Dinghuibacter silviterrae: one gene and its partner. The protein of the gene in region 1 interacts with the protein of each later gene in a pairwise test. Links are inferred from orthologs where the notes say so. Each region holds a gene or a part of one and is shown on either strand. Other genes may lie near its edges.

Region 1 (8,223 bases):
GCTGTCGACGCCCTTGGCGATGCTGGGGTTTTTGGCGTTCGTATTCATCGGCCGGTACGGGGTTTATTCTTTTTCTCCTCGTTTAAAAGGGCCACCGGGGTGGTATCCTTGCGCCGGGTGGTATCGTGCCTGGCCGGCGCTTTCGCCGGGGCGGCGGCGGGCGCCGCCGGTTGTGGTACCTCATCCGACGCAGACGGCAGGCTGTCTTCTTCTTCCTTCTTCTGCGCGGCCCGGAGCGCCCTCAGTTTTGCCAGCGAGTCCCTTGCTTCGTAGATGCGCGGAGGAATGAGGTTGGTGCTGATCAACCGGTCCATCATCGCTTTGCGGTTATCGGCGATGCTGTCCTTGAGGTATTTTTCGATCATCAAACCGGCGATAGGGGCGGCGGAGTTGCCCCCCATACCGGAGTTCTCGCAAATGACCACGATGGCGATCCTGGGGTTGTCCTTCGGCGCAAAGGCGGCAAAGAGCGCGTGGTCTTTTTGTTGCACCCCCTTATAGGAGTTCTGGGCCGTACCCGTCTTTCCACAAACAATGATGCCGGGGACCTGCGCCTGTTGACCCGTACCTTCTTCCACCACGCCCTGCATCCCATCCTTGACTTTCTCAAAGATGTCGTCGGGGATATGCGTAGTGACGTGTTTTACGCGGTATTTGTCGAGCACGGTATCGCCCTCGGAAATGCTGTCTACGATATGGGGTGTATAATAGTATCCCTTGTTGCCGATCAGACACATGCTGTTGGCTATTTGCATGGGTGTTTCGGTGGTTTCGCCCTGCCCGATACCCAGGGACACCAGGGTGCAGGAATTCCAGCGACGGCGGCCAAAGACCTTGTTGAAATGCGACGTGTCCGGGATATTACCGGTGTTTTCACCGGGAAGGTCGATGCCCAGCCGGTGACCCAGTCCAAAGGAGTTCATATATCCTTTCCAGCCCATCAACCCATTTTCGACGTCCCCGTGCTGGTCGACGATCATCCGGAAAACGGTGAAGAAAAAGGTATTGCAGGAATGGGTGATGGCCAGGGTCAGGTTTCGGCCGTGACCGGGGTTTTTCTCCAGGCATTTACGGGGTGTCCCACAGCCATAGTACCAGCCGAGACAGTCCACCCCGAAGGAAGGCGTGATCACGTTGTTGTCGAGCGCCACCAGTGCATCCAGGGGTTTAAAGGTGGACCCGGGAGGATAGGTCGCCTGGATCGCCCGGTTATACATCGGCAGGGCGGGATCCTGATACATCTCGGAAAAATGCTTATTCCGGTCGGGACCGGTCAGGTCGTTGGGGTCAAAGGTAGGACTGCTGACGAGGGCGAGGATACCGCCGGTAGTGGGGTCTATGGCAACGATCGAGCCCACCTTGTTCGTCATCAGCTTCTCTCCAAATTGTTGCAGGTCTACGTCGATGGAGGTGTAGAGGTTTTTCCCGGCAATGGCGGGCGTGTCGAAGGCGCCCCCTGCATAAGAACCCTGGGGACGGTTGAGGTTGTCCTTGACGAGAAAGCGGATCCCGCGTTGCCCCATGAGTTCCTTCTCATAGGCGTTCTCCAGACCCGACCGGCCGGCATAGTCGCCCGGCTGATACCCCAGCTCCGCGTGCCGGCGAATAAAGGCAGAATCTACCTCGCCTACGTAACCCAACAGGGCGCCGGCGGTATGATACGGATACGTCCGCACAGGGCGTTCCTGGAGGTTGAAGGCGGGCTGGAATTTAAAAAGGCTTTCGCTGATGCGGGCGTATTTCTCCGGAGACAACAGGGATTCGAAAACAGAGGAACGGCTGCGGCCGTTTTTGACAATGGCGTTTACAATCCGGCTCCGGAATTCAGCGGTGTCGATCCCCAGGATGGCGCAAAGCGAGGCGGTGTCCACTCCTTTGACCTGGGCGGGCGTCACCGTCAGGTCGTACATGATCGTATTGTCCAGGATGGCTCTCCCTTTTTTGTCAAAGATGATCCCCCGGTTGGGATACACCACCTGTCTCAGGAGTGCATTGTCCTGAGCCAGTTTCTGATATTTTCCGGAAATCACCTGAAGCGTAAATAGCCGGGCTATGATTACGAAAAAAACAGCGGTAAATATGAAGCGGACTACCGTCTGACGCGACTGGTTAAACACCGACATTACAAGGGGGATTGGATTTTAATTACACCATAAAATTACGGATACCGTTTATGTGTTTGTAATAAACTTTTGTTTGCGGGGGAAAAGTAATTCCAGGATAATGACGAGGACCATGCTGACCACGGTGGAGGCCAGGGTTTTACCGATGAAATAAACAATGCCCCCGAACTGAAGGGCTTCGAGCAGGAATACACAGAAATGGTGCAACAACGTCAGGATCAATACATAAGTAAGGTAAGGCGCCAACCCGAGGCTTTTCACGGAGGGCTCCCGGTAGTTCATTTCCGCCCCTTGCTGCGGTACCAGGATGTTGATGAGAAAGGGCCTGAAATAGGCGATCAGCACACAGGGGGCGGCGTGGAGCCCCGGGGTCTTGGTAAAGTAGTCCAGGGTCAGGCCGCAGGCAAAACCGGCAATCATCAGTACGAACCGGCCCGTGGCAAAGGGCAGCCAAAGAATATACAGGTAGTAGATATAAGGTATGATAAAGGAATGCAGCGGGGGGATCTGGTTCAGGACGAACACCTGGGCCAGGACAAAGAGGAGCAGCCTCCCTATATTTTTGAGCAGGTCACTCATTTGATCAGCTTTTTGGTCGCTTCTTCCAGGGCGATTTGCTCCTGGCGCAGGGTATTCTCCACAACATAGACGTGTTCCAGGCGCCCGAAACGGGTAGCGGACCGCAACTTGAGGATGTAGAAATTACTGGCGGGGTCGCTGGTGATGTCCACCACCGTACCGATGGGGATTCCCGACGGGAATTTATCGGAGTAGGTGCTGGTCACGACCGTGTCCCCCTTGGCCACCCGCACGCTTTTGGGGATGTCCCGCATGGTGAGGATGTTGGCGTCGCTACCTTCCCATTCGATGGGGCCTGCGTCCTTTGTTTTGCGCAACATGCCGGACACGCGGCTCTGACGGTGCAACAGGCTCATCACGACGCAAACGTGCTCGCTGACATTGACGACGGTACCCACTACCCCGTCCGGTCCGATCACGCCCATATCCTTGCGGATGCTATCGGCGGCCCCTTTGTCAAGGGTAATATAATTGTTGGTCGCCAGCGCTATGGAGTTGTTGATCACCAGTGCCCCCCTCCAGACAAACTTCCGGACGTGTCCCAGGGAGTCTACCGGTATAGAATCTTTTAAAAACAGAACGGAGTCTCCCGTCGCCTTGAAGTTACCGGGCAACGCCCTCAGCAGGGCCAGGTTCTGACGGGCCAGGCGGTCGTTTTCTTCCCTGAGGTGAAAATAGTCGTGGACCTTTGTGTACTGACCGTAGAATTTTCCCGTCACGTCCCCGGCGATACCCATGAAAAAGGCTTCATGGTAGCGATTATAGGTGAACAGCATGGAAAGGCTGATGATCTCCAGGATAACGAACAACAACACGTGGAAATACCGCCTTATAAACAGGAAAATATTGCGCACCGGAATATGGATTTTAAGGTCTTACCGCATCACAAACGGGTAGCGCTGGTAATTCCTCAACGCGATACCCGTTCCCCTGACCACCGACTTCAAGGGATCATCCGCCACGTGCACGGGCAGCTTGATCTTGCCCGCCAGTCTTTTGTCCAATCCCCTGAGCAACGCCCCGCCACCTGTGAGGTAAAGGCCCCGGCGGTAGATGTCCGCGGCCAGTTCGGGGGGCGTCATTTCAAGGGCCTTAAGGATGGCCTCTTCTATTTTGAAAACCGATTTATCCAGGGCTTCGGCGATCTCCTGATAGCTCACCATGATCTGCTTGGGGATACCCGTTACCAGGTCCCTGCCGTTCACCGGGATGTCGTCCGGGGGATTGTCGAGGTCTTTGGTCGCCGCACCGATCTGGATCTTGATCTGCTCCGCGGTACGCTCCCCGATCAGAAGGCTATGGTATCGTCTCAGTGCTTCCATGATGTCGGCCGTGAACTCATCCCCGGCAATCCGGATCGATTGGTCACAAACAATCCCCGCCAGCGCGATAACGGTGATCCCCGTGGTACCACCACCGATATCGATGATCATATTCCCGACGGGTTCTTCGACGTCTATGCCGATCCCCAGTGCTGCCGCCATGGGTTCATGGATCAGGTATACTTCCTGCGCCCCTGCCTGTTCGGAACTGTCCCGCACCGCGCGTTTCTCCACTTCGGTGATACTGGAAGGAATGCAGATCATCATCCTCCACTTCGGAGGGAACAACGGACGCTTGGGATAAATCATCTTGATGAGCTCCCTGATCATCAATTCCGCTGCATTGAAGTCCGCGATCACACCGTCTTTCAAAGGACGCACGGTACGTATGCTTTCATGGGTCTTTTCGTGCATCAACAGCGCTTTCTTCCCCACTGCCAGTACGTTTTTCGGATTGTTCCGGTCCAACGCAATGATACTCGGCTCATTCACCACCACTTCGTCATTGTGTATGATCAGGGTATTGGCTGTACCCAGATCAATGGCTATTTCCTGCGTAAAAAAGTTAAAAAGTCCCATTGTAGTTATTTCTTTTTCAACATAAAACGACCCACCAGGCCCGTTTTAGCCTACGATGTTACATAAATTTTGCATGCAAAATTCAAGTAAATAATCCAATTCCGCAACTTCGCCCCGGCTTTAATTTCAGCCGGTGCTAACTGGAGGGCATAGCCGTGATGGAGACTATAAAAATAGGGATTATTGGAATTCATAGCCGATATCCTTCCGGAAATACATGCCTTCAAAACGAATATTTTTCAAAGCCTCCCTGGACAAGGTTTTTGCCTGCGTGACGGTGTCCCCAAAAGCGGTCACGGCCAGGACCCTTCCCCCGTTTGTCAGGACCTTTCCGTCCCGGGGGGTGGTACCGGCCTGGAAAACCAGTACATCCGCAGCCGATCCGGTACTAAGCGGCAGGCCGTCTATCGGTCTGCCCTTCGGATAGGCGCCCGGATAGCCTTCAGACACCGCGACGGTGGTCACGGCTGTGCGGGGGTCAATGTCGAGACGAACCTCGTCCAGCCTTTCTCCGGCCACCGCTTCCAGGAGGTCAACCAGGTCGTTCCGCAGCCGGGGCAGGACAACCTCCGTTTCAGGGTCCCCCAGGCGGCAATTGTATTCGATGACAAAAGGCTCCCCGCCGACATTGATCAGCCCCAGGAATATAAAACCCTTATAGTCGATCTTTTCCGCCAGCAGCCCGTTCACCGTGGGTTCCACCACCTTTTCCACCACCTTTTTCATAAACGCGGGGGTTGCAAAAGGCACCGGGCTCACCGCGCCCATCCCGCCGGTATTGGGTCCGGTATCCCCTTCCCCGATCCGTTTGTAATCCTTTGCCTCCGGCAGGATCCTGTAGCTCCGGCCATCGGTGAGCACGAATACCGAAAGTTCTATGCCTTCCAGGAACGCCTCGATGACGACCCTGGCGCCCGCCGCACCGAATTCCGCGCTCACGAGCATGCTGGCCAGGGCGTTCTTCGCCTCCTCTTTTGTTTGGGCAATGATCACACCCTTACCCGCTGCCAGCCCGTCTGCCTTGATGACGACGGGCAGTGGATGATTTTCGATGTAGGCCTCCGCCGCGGCCATATCGTCAAACTCCTTGTAAGCCGCCGTAGGAATGCCATGACGCTGCATAAAGGCCTTGGCAAATGCCTTGCTTCCCTCCAGTTGGGCCCCTTCGGCCGACGGGCCGATCACCGGGATGTGTTGCACCGACGGGTCGTTTTTAAAGGCGTCGTAGACCCCTTTCACCAGGGGTTCTTCCGGACCCACCACCACCATATCGATCTTCTGCCGTACGGAAAATTCCTTCAGACCCTTGGCATCCGTGGCCTCCAGGGGGACATTCTCTCCGCAGGTGGCCGTCCCCGCATTCCCGGGGGCTATATATAAACGGCTGCAACGGGGGCTTTGCGCCAGTTTCCAAGCCAACGCGTGTTCCCGGCCTCCCGATCCCAATAAAAGTATGTTCATGGCCGCGAAGATCGCAATAAGACAGTATAAATATCAAAAATGTACTACTTTGGCGTTTTATCACCTGAGGGCGCCTCCGGCGCCGCCACCATACTATGACTCCATCCGAGAATGCTGCCAAAGCCCATCCGAAAGGGCTGTATATCCTCTTCGCCACGGAAATGTGGGAACGGTTCAATTTCTACGGGTTGCGCGCCATGCTCATCCTGTTTATGACCAAGGCCCTGCTCTTCGATAAAGTTTTTGCCTCCAATGTATATGGCAGCTACCTCAGCCTGATATACCTCACCCCCCTGGTCGGCGGCTTCATGGCCGACCGGTATTGGGGCAACCGGCGCTCCATCCTCTCGGGCGGTGTGGTCATGGCGATCGGGGAAATCATCCTTTTTGCCTGCGGCACGGTCTACCACACCCTTCCTCAACTCGCCACCCTGTTGTTTTTTTCAGGGCTCGGTTTTATGATTGCCGGGAACGGCTTTTTCAAACCGAACATCTCCATCATGGTGGGCGAGTTGTATCCCAAAGGGGACAGGCGTAAAGACGCCGCCTACACCCTCTTTTATATGGGGATCAATACCGGTGGGATGCTGGGGCCGCTGGTGTGTGGCCTGGTGGGGGATACCGGCAATCCTGCCGACTATCGCTGGGCTTTCCTGGTAGCGGGTATCGGGATGATGCTCAGCATCATCACCCTGCGTATCTTCAACCACCGGTACGTCGTCACCCCCGAAAAGAAAGTGCTCGGGTTGACGCCGGAAGGCGTTACCGGCAAGATCATCAGCCCGGTAGCGGTCGTTGGCATTCTTTTGGGAATGGTGCTCCTGAGCATCGGGCTCATTTACGCGGACGACAAGGTCTTCCCCTTTCTGTCCTACCTGCTGATCGCCGCGCCGGTGGCCATCGCCTTGATCATTTTTTCGGACAAAAGCCTGACGGCCATACAAAAGAGGCATGTGGGCGTCATTTTTATCGTTTGCTTTTTCGTCATTTTCTTCTGGGCGGCCTTTGAACAGGCGGGTGATTCCCTAACCTTTTTCGCAGACGAACAAACCCAACGAACCCTGAACTGGCATATCCCCACCTGGGCGATCTATATTACCCTCGCGGTGTTGTTTTACGTGATCATCGTCCTTTTCCGCAGAGCCCGGAAAAAGCTGGCCGGACCCGATGACGCTTTACTCAGGGGAACGGTTTTCCTCTTACTGGGCCTTTTCACCGTCGCCGTGTGGGGCGTTGGTATCTACCTGGCCACAACGGGCAAACGGTCCGTGGTCCTGGGAGAAGTCCCCCCCAGCGTTTTCCAATCGCTCAACTCCTTTTTTGTGGTCGCTTTCGCCCCCTTCTTTGCCTGGCTTTGGCAAAAACTGGGCAAATGGGAACCAGGTTCCCCCACCAAGATGGCGTTTGGTCTCTTCTTTCTCGCCCTCGGGTATCTTTGGATCAGTTACGGCGTCAAGGACGTTCCTCCCGGTATAAAGGTCAGCATGATCTGGCTGACCGGTATGTACGCCCTGCACACCTGTGGCGAGTTGTGTCTTTCCCCCATCGGTTTGTCCCTCGTCAACCAGCTTGCGCCCGTCAAGTTTGCATCCCTGCTGATGGCGGTCTGGTTCATGGCCAACGCCATGGGCAATAAACTGGCCGGGGTACTGAGCACCTTTTACCCCGAAAAAGGAAAAACCACCGCTTTCCTGGGTTATCATATGAGCAACCTCAACGAGTTCTTTATGCTCTTCGTATTTATGGCCGGTGCCGCCTCCCTGCTGCTCTTCTTTGTCAGCCGCCGGACCGAGCGGATGATGAAACACGAACAGGAAGTCGCTGGGGCTTAAGCGTTTGCCCGAGCCATTAAAAAAAACATAAATTTTTTGGCCGTCCCCGGCTCGAAACTTGCATGCCCTTACCTTTAGCACACCAAAAGGACATCCAATGAAGCATATCCTACTCTTGTCCTGCGCCAGCGGGTTGTTCCTGATTGCAACCGGTACCCATGCGCAAACGGTCGATACGTTGACCGACAAGCAAATGAAAGACAAGGTCCTGGGGGAGATACAGACCACCCTTGACCGGCGGACCAAGTCCATAGACTCCACCGTCACCAACCTCGATGCAAGGGTCGACGCCCTGGACAAGTCCATCCTGGAAACCAAAGACGTCAA
Region 2 (5,901 bases), 150 kb from region 1 along the record:
AACGCCGAGCCCCCGATCATCGCCGGAAACACCAGCCACTTGCGACGTCTGCGCACCAATGCATACAAGGAAAAGATCCCCCCTTCCCCCCGGTTGTCCGCTTTCAGGGTCAGGATCACATACTTGATGGTGGTTTGTAGCGTGAGTGTCCAGATGATGCAGGACAGGGAACCTAAGATGAGCTCCTCACTGATGACGCGCCCGTTGATGATCGCGTTGAATACATAAAGCGGGGAGGTACCAATATCGCCGTAAATAATCCCCAATGCAATCACCAGTCCCGCCAGGGTTACGTTGTTTAAGGACCTTTTGGCCAAGGTTGCGTGTTTCTTTAAAGGTAGGCTTTCTATTTTTTGAACCAAAGAAGACTCCCATCCCCATAACTTAAAAACCGGAAATCATGTTCCAGCGCGTACGCATAGACTTTTTTCCAGTCCACTCCTATTAATGCCGCCACCAGCAGGAGCAGCGTCGATCCGGGTTGGTGAAAATTGGTCACCAGCGCCCTGGCCACCCGGGGCCGGTATCCCGGCGCGATCAGGAGTTGGGTTTGGGCGACCAGCCTGTCCCTTCCGTCCATCCATTCCAGCAAACCGTCCAGCGCCTGTTTTGTTGTCATCTCCTGGGGCAGATCCTCGTAGACCTCCCATTGCGTCAGGTCCAGATTTTTTGTGCCGCCCTGCGCCTTGACGCCCATCCAGTAAAGACTTTCCAGGGTGCGCAATGCCGTGGTCCCCACCGGAATCACAGGGCCTTTGGTGTCGCGTAAGGTTTGTATAAAGGTGCGCGTAACGTCGATCCATTCGGCGTGCATGACGTGGTCCTCCATCCGGTCCGCCTTTACGGGTTTGAACGTCCCCGCGCCGACGTGCAGCGTGACAAAACCGGTGTCTACGCCCTTGTCGCGCAGTGCTTCGATTAATCCTTGCGTAAAATGTAAACCCGCCGTCGGCGCTGCGACCGACCCGTCGGTTCGCGCGTACACGGTCTGGTACCGTTCCGTATCCAGCGCTTCCGATGACCGGTGGAGATAGGGGGGCAACGGAACAAGACCGGCGCGGTGCAATACCTCCGCGAAGTGCAGTTCCTCCGGCGTCCAGGTAAATTTCACCTGGTAGCCGTCCGGTACCTGGCCCAGTTTTTCTGCCGTCAGGGTGACGCCCTCCCAGGTGCGTATCAGTGCGCCCGTTTTCCACTTCCCCGCCCCGCCCACGAGACACTTCCAGGTGGCTTCCCCTTGTTGCATCATGGCGGTCGTGGGCTCAACGCCAAGGGCCTCCAGGCAAAAAATTTCTATCTGACCGCCGCTTTCCTTGCGGAACAGCAGCCGGGCTTCGATGACCTTTGTATCGTTGAAGACCATGAAAGCGTCCTGCGGGATGTGCGCGGGCAGGTCGCGGTAGGGGGCTTCGGTGATTCCTCCGTTTTTATATACCAGCAATTTGGAGGCGTCGCGTTCCGCCAGGGGGTATTGGGCTATCCGGTCCTCCGGAAGGTTATACGTATAATCGTTGATATTCAATACTCTTGGACCCTGCTTCATGCTGCAAAGGTAGGGCAGAAATAACAAGGGGCTGACGCAACGGTCAGCCCCTTTGTTTTGTACCACAATCAAAAAAACGCACTTGCCTGTATATAGGTTACGGACAGCGCCCTGGCGGGCTATCAATCCGGTTTTTTGCCTTCGAGGAAGGTGTTGATCGTGCTGATCTCCCCCTTGTTGTCCTCGGAAGACTTGACAGTATAATTGCTGTAGAAATTCTCGATGGAATTGACGGTATTGTACAGTTCCATATTCCGGCGCACGTAGGCGGGTACGGCTTCGAATTCGTTGCCCCCGTCCGGTGCATTAACGTTAAACGAAAGGTTGCGCAGTTTTTGAAGCCGTTCGGCAGCCTTACGGCGTTGCTCGTCCATCTCGTCCGGCCCCGGTTGTGTGGGTTCCGGGGTATACGGAAGAACAGGCTGGGGGTTCCGGGGTTGAGAAGGCTGATCTTTGATCACGAGTTGCATGTCAAACGTCGGCGCTTCCTCCGGGAAGGATGGGGTGGGCTTGGGCGCCTGGGGCTCTTCGTCATAGATGTTGGAAGGGCGGGCCAGGAAACCGCGGCCGGTGGTGTCCGGGCGGGCCGTGGGGCGCGAAGGCGGCACCGGCGTTTTCGAGGCGTCGGGCGTGCCCGTCGCGGGGCGCGCGGCGGCCTGGGGCTGCGCGGGCTTCGGCGCTTCGGCGCGGGCGGCGGCCGGTGGCACTTCCGCGCGGGTGACCGTCGGCGGTACTTCCGCCGAGAGGTCCTGCAAGGGCATCACGATCTTTTCCTCTTTAGCCGGAGCTTTTGGATTGTCCACCCGGCTGATGAAGAAGTCGCCGGCGGGCGCAGCGGGTTCTACGAGGCTGGGGGCCATGCTGTCCGGCGGCGGTATCGCGGCGGCGGGTGCCGGCGCGGCGGCAGAAGGCGCGGTCGCCCGACCGGGCTCGGCAAAAAGCGCTTGTTGTCCGTTCGGCTTCTTCTCGTTAGTCTCCATCTGGAGCGTCATCACGATCTTTTCCTCCGGAATGGGCGCCTGCATAGCGGCGGCCTTTTCGTCGGCCGTCAGACCCTCGTGTTCAAAACCGGTGGCGATCAGCGTGATCCCGATCTTGCCCTGGAGGCTGCTGTCGTAGCCCAGACCCATGATCACATCGGAATTCGGACCGGCCTGGCTGAGGAGGTAGTTCTGGATGATGTCCACCTCGTCCATAGTGAATTCGTGTTCGCCTTCGGCGGAGTTGATGTTGATGAGGATCCATTTGGCGCCGCGGATATCGTTGTCGTTGAGCAGCGGTGAATTGAGCGCCTGCTCGATGGCGCGTTGGGCCCTGTTGTCTCCTTCTGCCGCTCCGCTGCCCAGGATGGCGACACCTCCGTTGCGCATCACGGTACAAACGTCCGCAAAGTCAACGTTGATCTGACCCGTGCTGTTGATGACATCGGTGATACACTTGGCTGCAGTAGCCAGGACGTTGTCCGCTTTTGCAAAGGCTTCCTTCATCTTGAGGTTGCCGTATTGATGACGGAGCTTATCATTGCTGATGACGAGCAGGGTATCCACGTGGTCCTTGAGCCGGTTGATCCCCTCCTCCCCTTGCTGGATGCGTTTCTTGCCTTCGTAAGTAAAGGGCGTAGTGATGATCCCCACGGTGAGGATCCCCATTTCCTTACAGATGCGGGCCACGATTGGTGCGCCGCCCGTTCCGGTACCACCGCCCATACCGGCGGTGATAAAGGCCATTTTTGTATTGACCTCCAGGATGCGGCGGATCTCCTCCAGGCTTTCTTCGGTGGCCTGGCGCCCGATCTCGGGGTTGGCCCCGGCGCCTAATCCCTGGGTAAGGTGAGGGCCCAGTTGTATCTTATTGGGCACCTTGCTATTGGCGATCGCTTGCGCGTCCGTATTGCAGATGATGAAGTTTACACCCTCTATCCCCTGGCCGTGCATAAAGTTTACGGCATTGCTCCCACCGCCCCCGATACCGATGACCTTGATGATGGAAGACTTTTCCTTCGGCAAATCGAAATGAATCATACACACTGTTTTTAAAATGGTTAGTAAGTATCGAGGGTACGGGGTATCATTAACGGTGTCGCGACACCTTTTACAATTGGCTGTCTTCTTCTTCCTTGAACAGGTCGATCAGACCGTCTTTGATCGAATCCATAAAATTCTTGATGTTCTTTTTGCGCTTCTTGACCTTGATGGTTCCGATCCCTTCCTCCCGGTCCAGCGCCACTTCGGTGACGTCCTGTTCTTCCTTGACGGTCTTTTTCTTCCCGCCTTCGTGGAGCAGGTTTTCGTTGTTCTCATAGACGTTATAGCCTTTGAGGATAAGCCCGATACAAGTGGCGTACATGGGCTTGGCGAGTTCCTCAATATGCCCGGCCGCCAGGTGCTCGTTGGGGAAGCCGGTACGGGCGTTTAACCCGGTCACGTATTCTGTCAACTGGATCAGGTGCTTGAGCTGGGCACCGCCACCGGTAAGGATGACGCCGCCGTTGAGCAGCCGGTTGTCCAAACCCACCTGTTTGAGGTGATAGGTAACGAAGTCCAGGATCTCGCTCATGCGCGCCTGGATGATGTGTGCCAGGTTCTTGACGCTGATTTCCTTCGGCGCCATCCCCCTCAGACCGGGGATGGTGATAAAGGCATTCCCCTTGGCCTCGTCCGACAGGGCGGAACCAAACTGCACCTTCATCTGCTCGGCCTGGGTCTTGAGGACGCCTAAACCGGTCTTGATGTCGTTGGTGATGTTCTCCCCGCCAAAAGGTATAACGGCCGTGTGTTTAAGGATGCCTTCATAAAAAACGGCCAGGTCGGTGGTGCCCCCGCCTATATCCACGATGGCCACCCCGGCTTCGAGGTCGTGCTCGCACATCACCGCCGCGGCGGAAGCCAGTGGCTGCAACACGAGGTCGCGGGTGCGCAACCCCGCCTTGTCGACGCTGCGATGGATGTTGCGGATGGCATTCTTGTCACCGGTGATGATGTGAAAGTTGGCGCCCACCTTTACACCACTATAACCGATCGGGTTGGGAATATTCTGGAAATTATCCACCGTGAACTCCTGCGGGATCACGTCGATAATCTGGTCCCCGGCCGGGATATAGGTTTTGTACTGGTCGTTGATCAGTTGGTCTATCTCCCGCTGGCAGATCTCTTCATCCGTGTTTTGGCGCACAATATCACCCCGGGTCTGGAGGCTTTTGATGTGATGCCCGGCGATCCCCACATAGACCTCGTTGATTTCGAGGTTTGGGTTCGAGGCATAGCAGTTCTCCAGGGCCGTTTGGATGGCCTTGATGGTCTGGTCGATGTTGAGGACCATCCCATGTTGGACACCGTTTGAGTTCGCACGACCAAACCCCAGGATCTCCAGTTTGCCATATTCATTTTTCCGGCCCGCTATGGCTGCGATCTTTGTGGTGCCGATGTCCAGCCCCACAATGATGGGTTGTTCGTTATACATATAATACCTTGTTTTTATCGTTGAACATAATTCACTTTTTCTTTTTTGGCGGCAGCACGGCTTTCGGCTTTTGGCCGCCGGAGCCCGGCTTCGGAGCGCCGGCCGCGGGTTTCGTCGCGCTGTGCGCGGCCCCACTCGCGGCAGCCGCCGCTCCCGCCCCCTCATCCGGCACCAGCGACCGCGTACTATCGATGTCCGGTACCGGTTCCCGCGGAACGGGCGCTGCCCGGACAACAGTGTCGCGCATCGCCGTCCGCCCCTGCTCGATCAGGTCCTTTAACAGGGCCGCCGCCTTGGCGGTGTCGATCGAAGCGCTTTGGGCGTCGCGCCGTACACCGATGATCTCACCCGTGTACCGGGCGTCTACGACGGCGTACTTGTTCCAGCCCACGCGGGGGATGACGCGCTCGTAAAACACTTTAAGACGGGTGAACTTACGGTCCAGGTCGCTGGTGTCGCCGATCCTCAGGACGTAGTCCCCCACGGCGGGTACCAGTTCGAACTGGCGGGCGTCGTTGACGTCGACCTGCTGGACCATGTTCATCCAAAACGGATGGCCCTGCAGGTAAACGCTGAGTGCTGCAATCTCCCGTGCCAGGGCGGTGTCCGGCCCATTCCAGTTCCTCTTGTCCAGCGGACAGGAGGTAAAGACCGGAAGAGGAACGGGAAAGTAGTCTTTGAGCGGAAGACGGGCGCCGTCGAGGTCTACGTAGAAGGACGAGCCTTCCTGTGTAAACAACCGGGCGACCGGTTCCCTTTCGATCACTTTTACCCACAACACTTGTTTGCTATCAAAGAACAAATCCGCTTTTTTTACCCAGGGGTTGTCCCCTATCCTTTTCTCCAACCTCCGGATCGAAATGGACCCGGAAGGCGTCCCCACGAGGTGGCGGGTATGC

The links.
Region 2: the proteins of EDB95_RS05560 (region 1) and ftsA interact in binary tests that used the Escherichia coli proteins (3 or more experiments, as listed by UniProt). The link is inferred for Dinghuibacter silviterrae from one-to-one orthologs.

Annotation. Positions count from the first base shown.
Region 1 is NZ_SODV01000001.1:1,250,644-1,258,866, reverse strand. Bases 2,591-5,366 are described here. They hold EDB95_RS05560 (rod shape-determining protein), read right to left. Parts: upstream 4,604-5,366; coding sequence 3,578-4,603; downstream 2,591-3,577. Other genes in these bases: purD (phosphoribosylamine--glycine ligase), read right to left, coding at 4,784-5,366; mreC (rod shape-determining protein MreC), read right to left, coding at 2,699-3,556; EDB95_RS05570 (rod shape-determining protein MreD), read right to left, coding at 2,591-2,702. Outside these bases: rod shape-determining protein RodA, read right to left, coding at 1-48; mrdA (penicillin-binding protein 2), read right to left, coding at 45-2,123; more of EDB95_RS05570, read right to left, coding at 2,172-2,590; more of purD, read right to left, coding at 5,367-6,064; EDB95_RS05550 (peptide MFS transporter), read left to right, coding at 6,160-7,896; EDB95_RS05545 (hypothetical protein), read left to right, coding at 7,994-8,223. UniProt on the Escherichia coli protein: Forms membrane-associated dynamic filaments that are essential for cell shape determination. Acts by regulating cell wall synthesis and cell elongation, and thus cell shape.
Region 2 is NZ_SODV01000001.1:1,403,078-1,408,978, reverse strand. Bases 2,819-5,780 are described here. They hold ftsA (cell division protein FtsA), read right to left. Parts: upstream 5,003-5,780; coding sequence 3,635-5,002; downstream 2,819-3,634. Other genes in these bases: EDB95_RS06250 (cell division protein FtsQ/DivIB), read right to left, coding at 5,034-5,780; ftsZ (cell division protein FtsZ), read right to left, coding at 2,819-3,564. Also shown: EDB95_RS06270 (KUP/HAK/KT family potassium transporter), read right to left, coding at 1-317; EDB95_RS06265 (S-adenosylmethionine:tRNA ribosyltransferase-isomerase), read right to left, coding at 347-1,543; more of ftsZ, read right to left, coding at 1,666-2,818; more of EDB95_RS06250, read right to left, coding at 5,781-5,901. UniProt on the Escherichia coli protein: Essential cell division protein that assists in the assembly of the Z ring. May serve as the principal membrane anchor for the Z ring.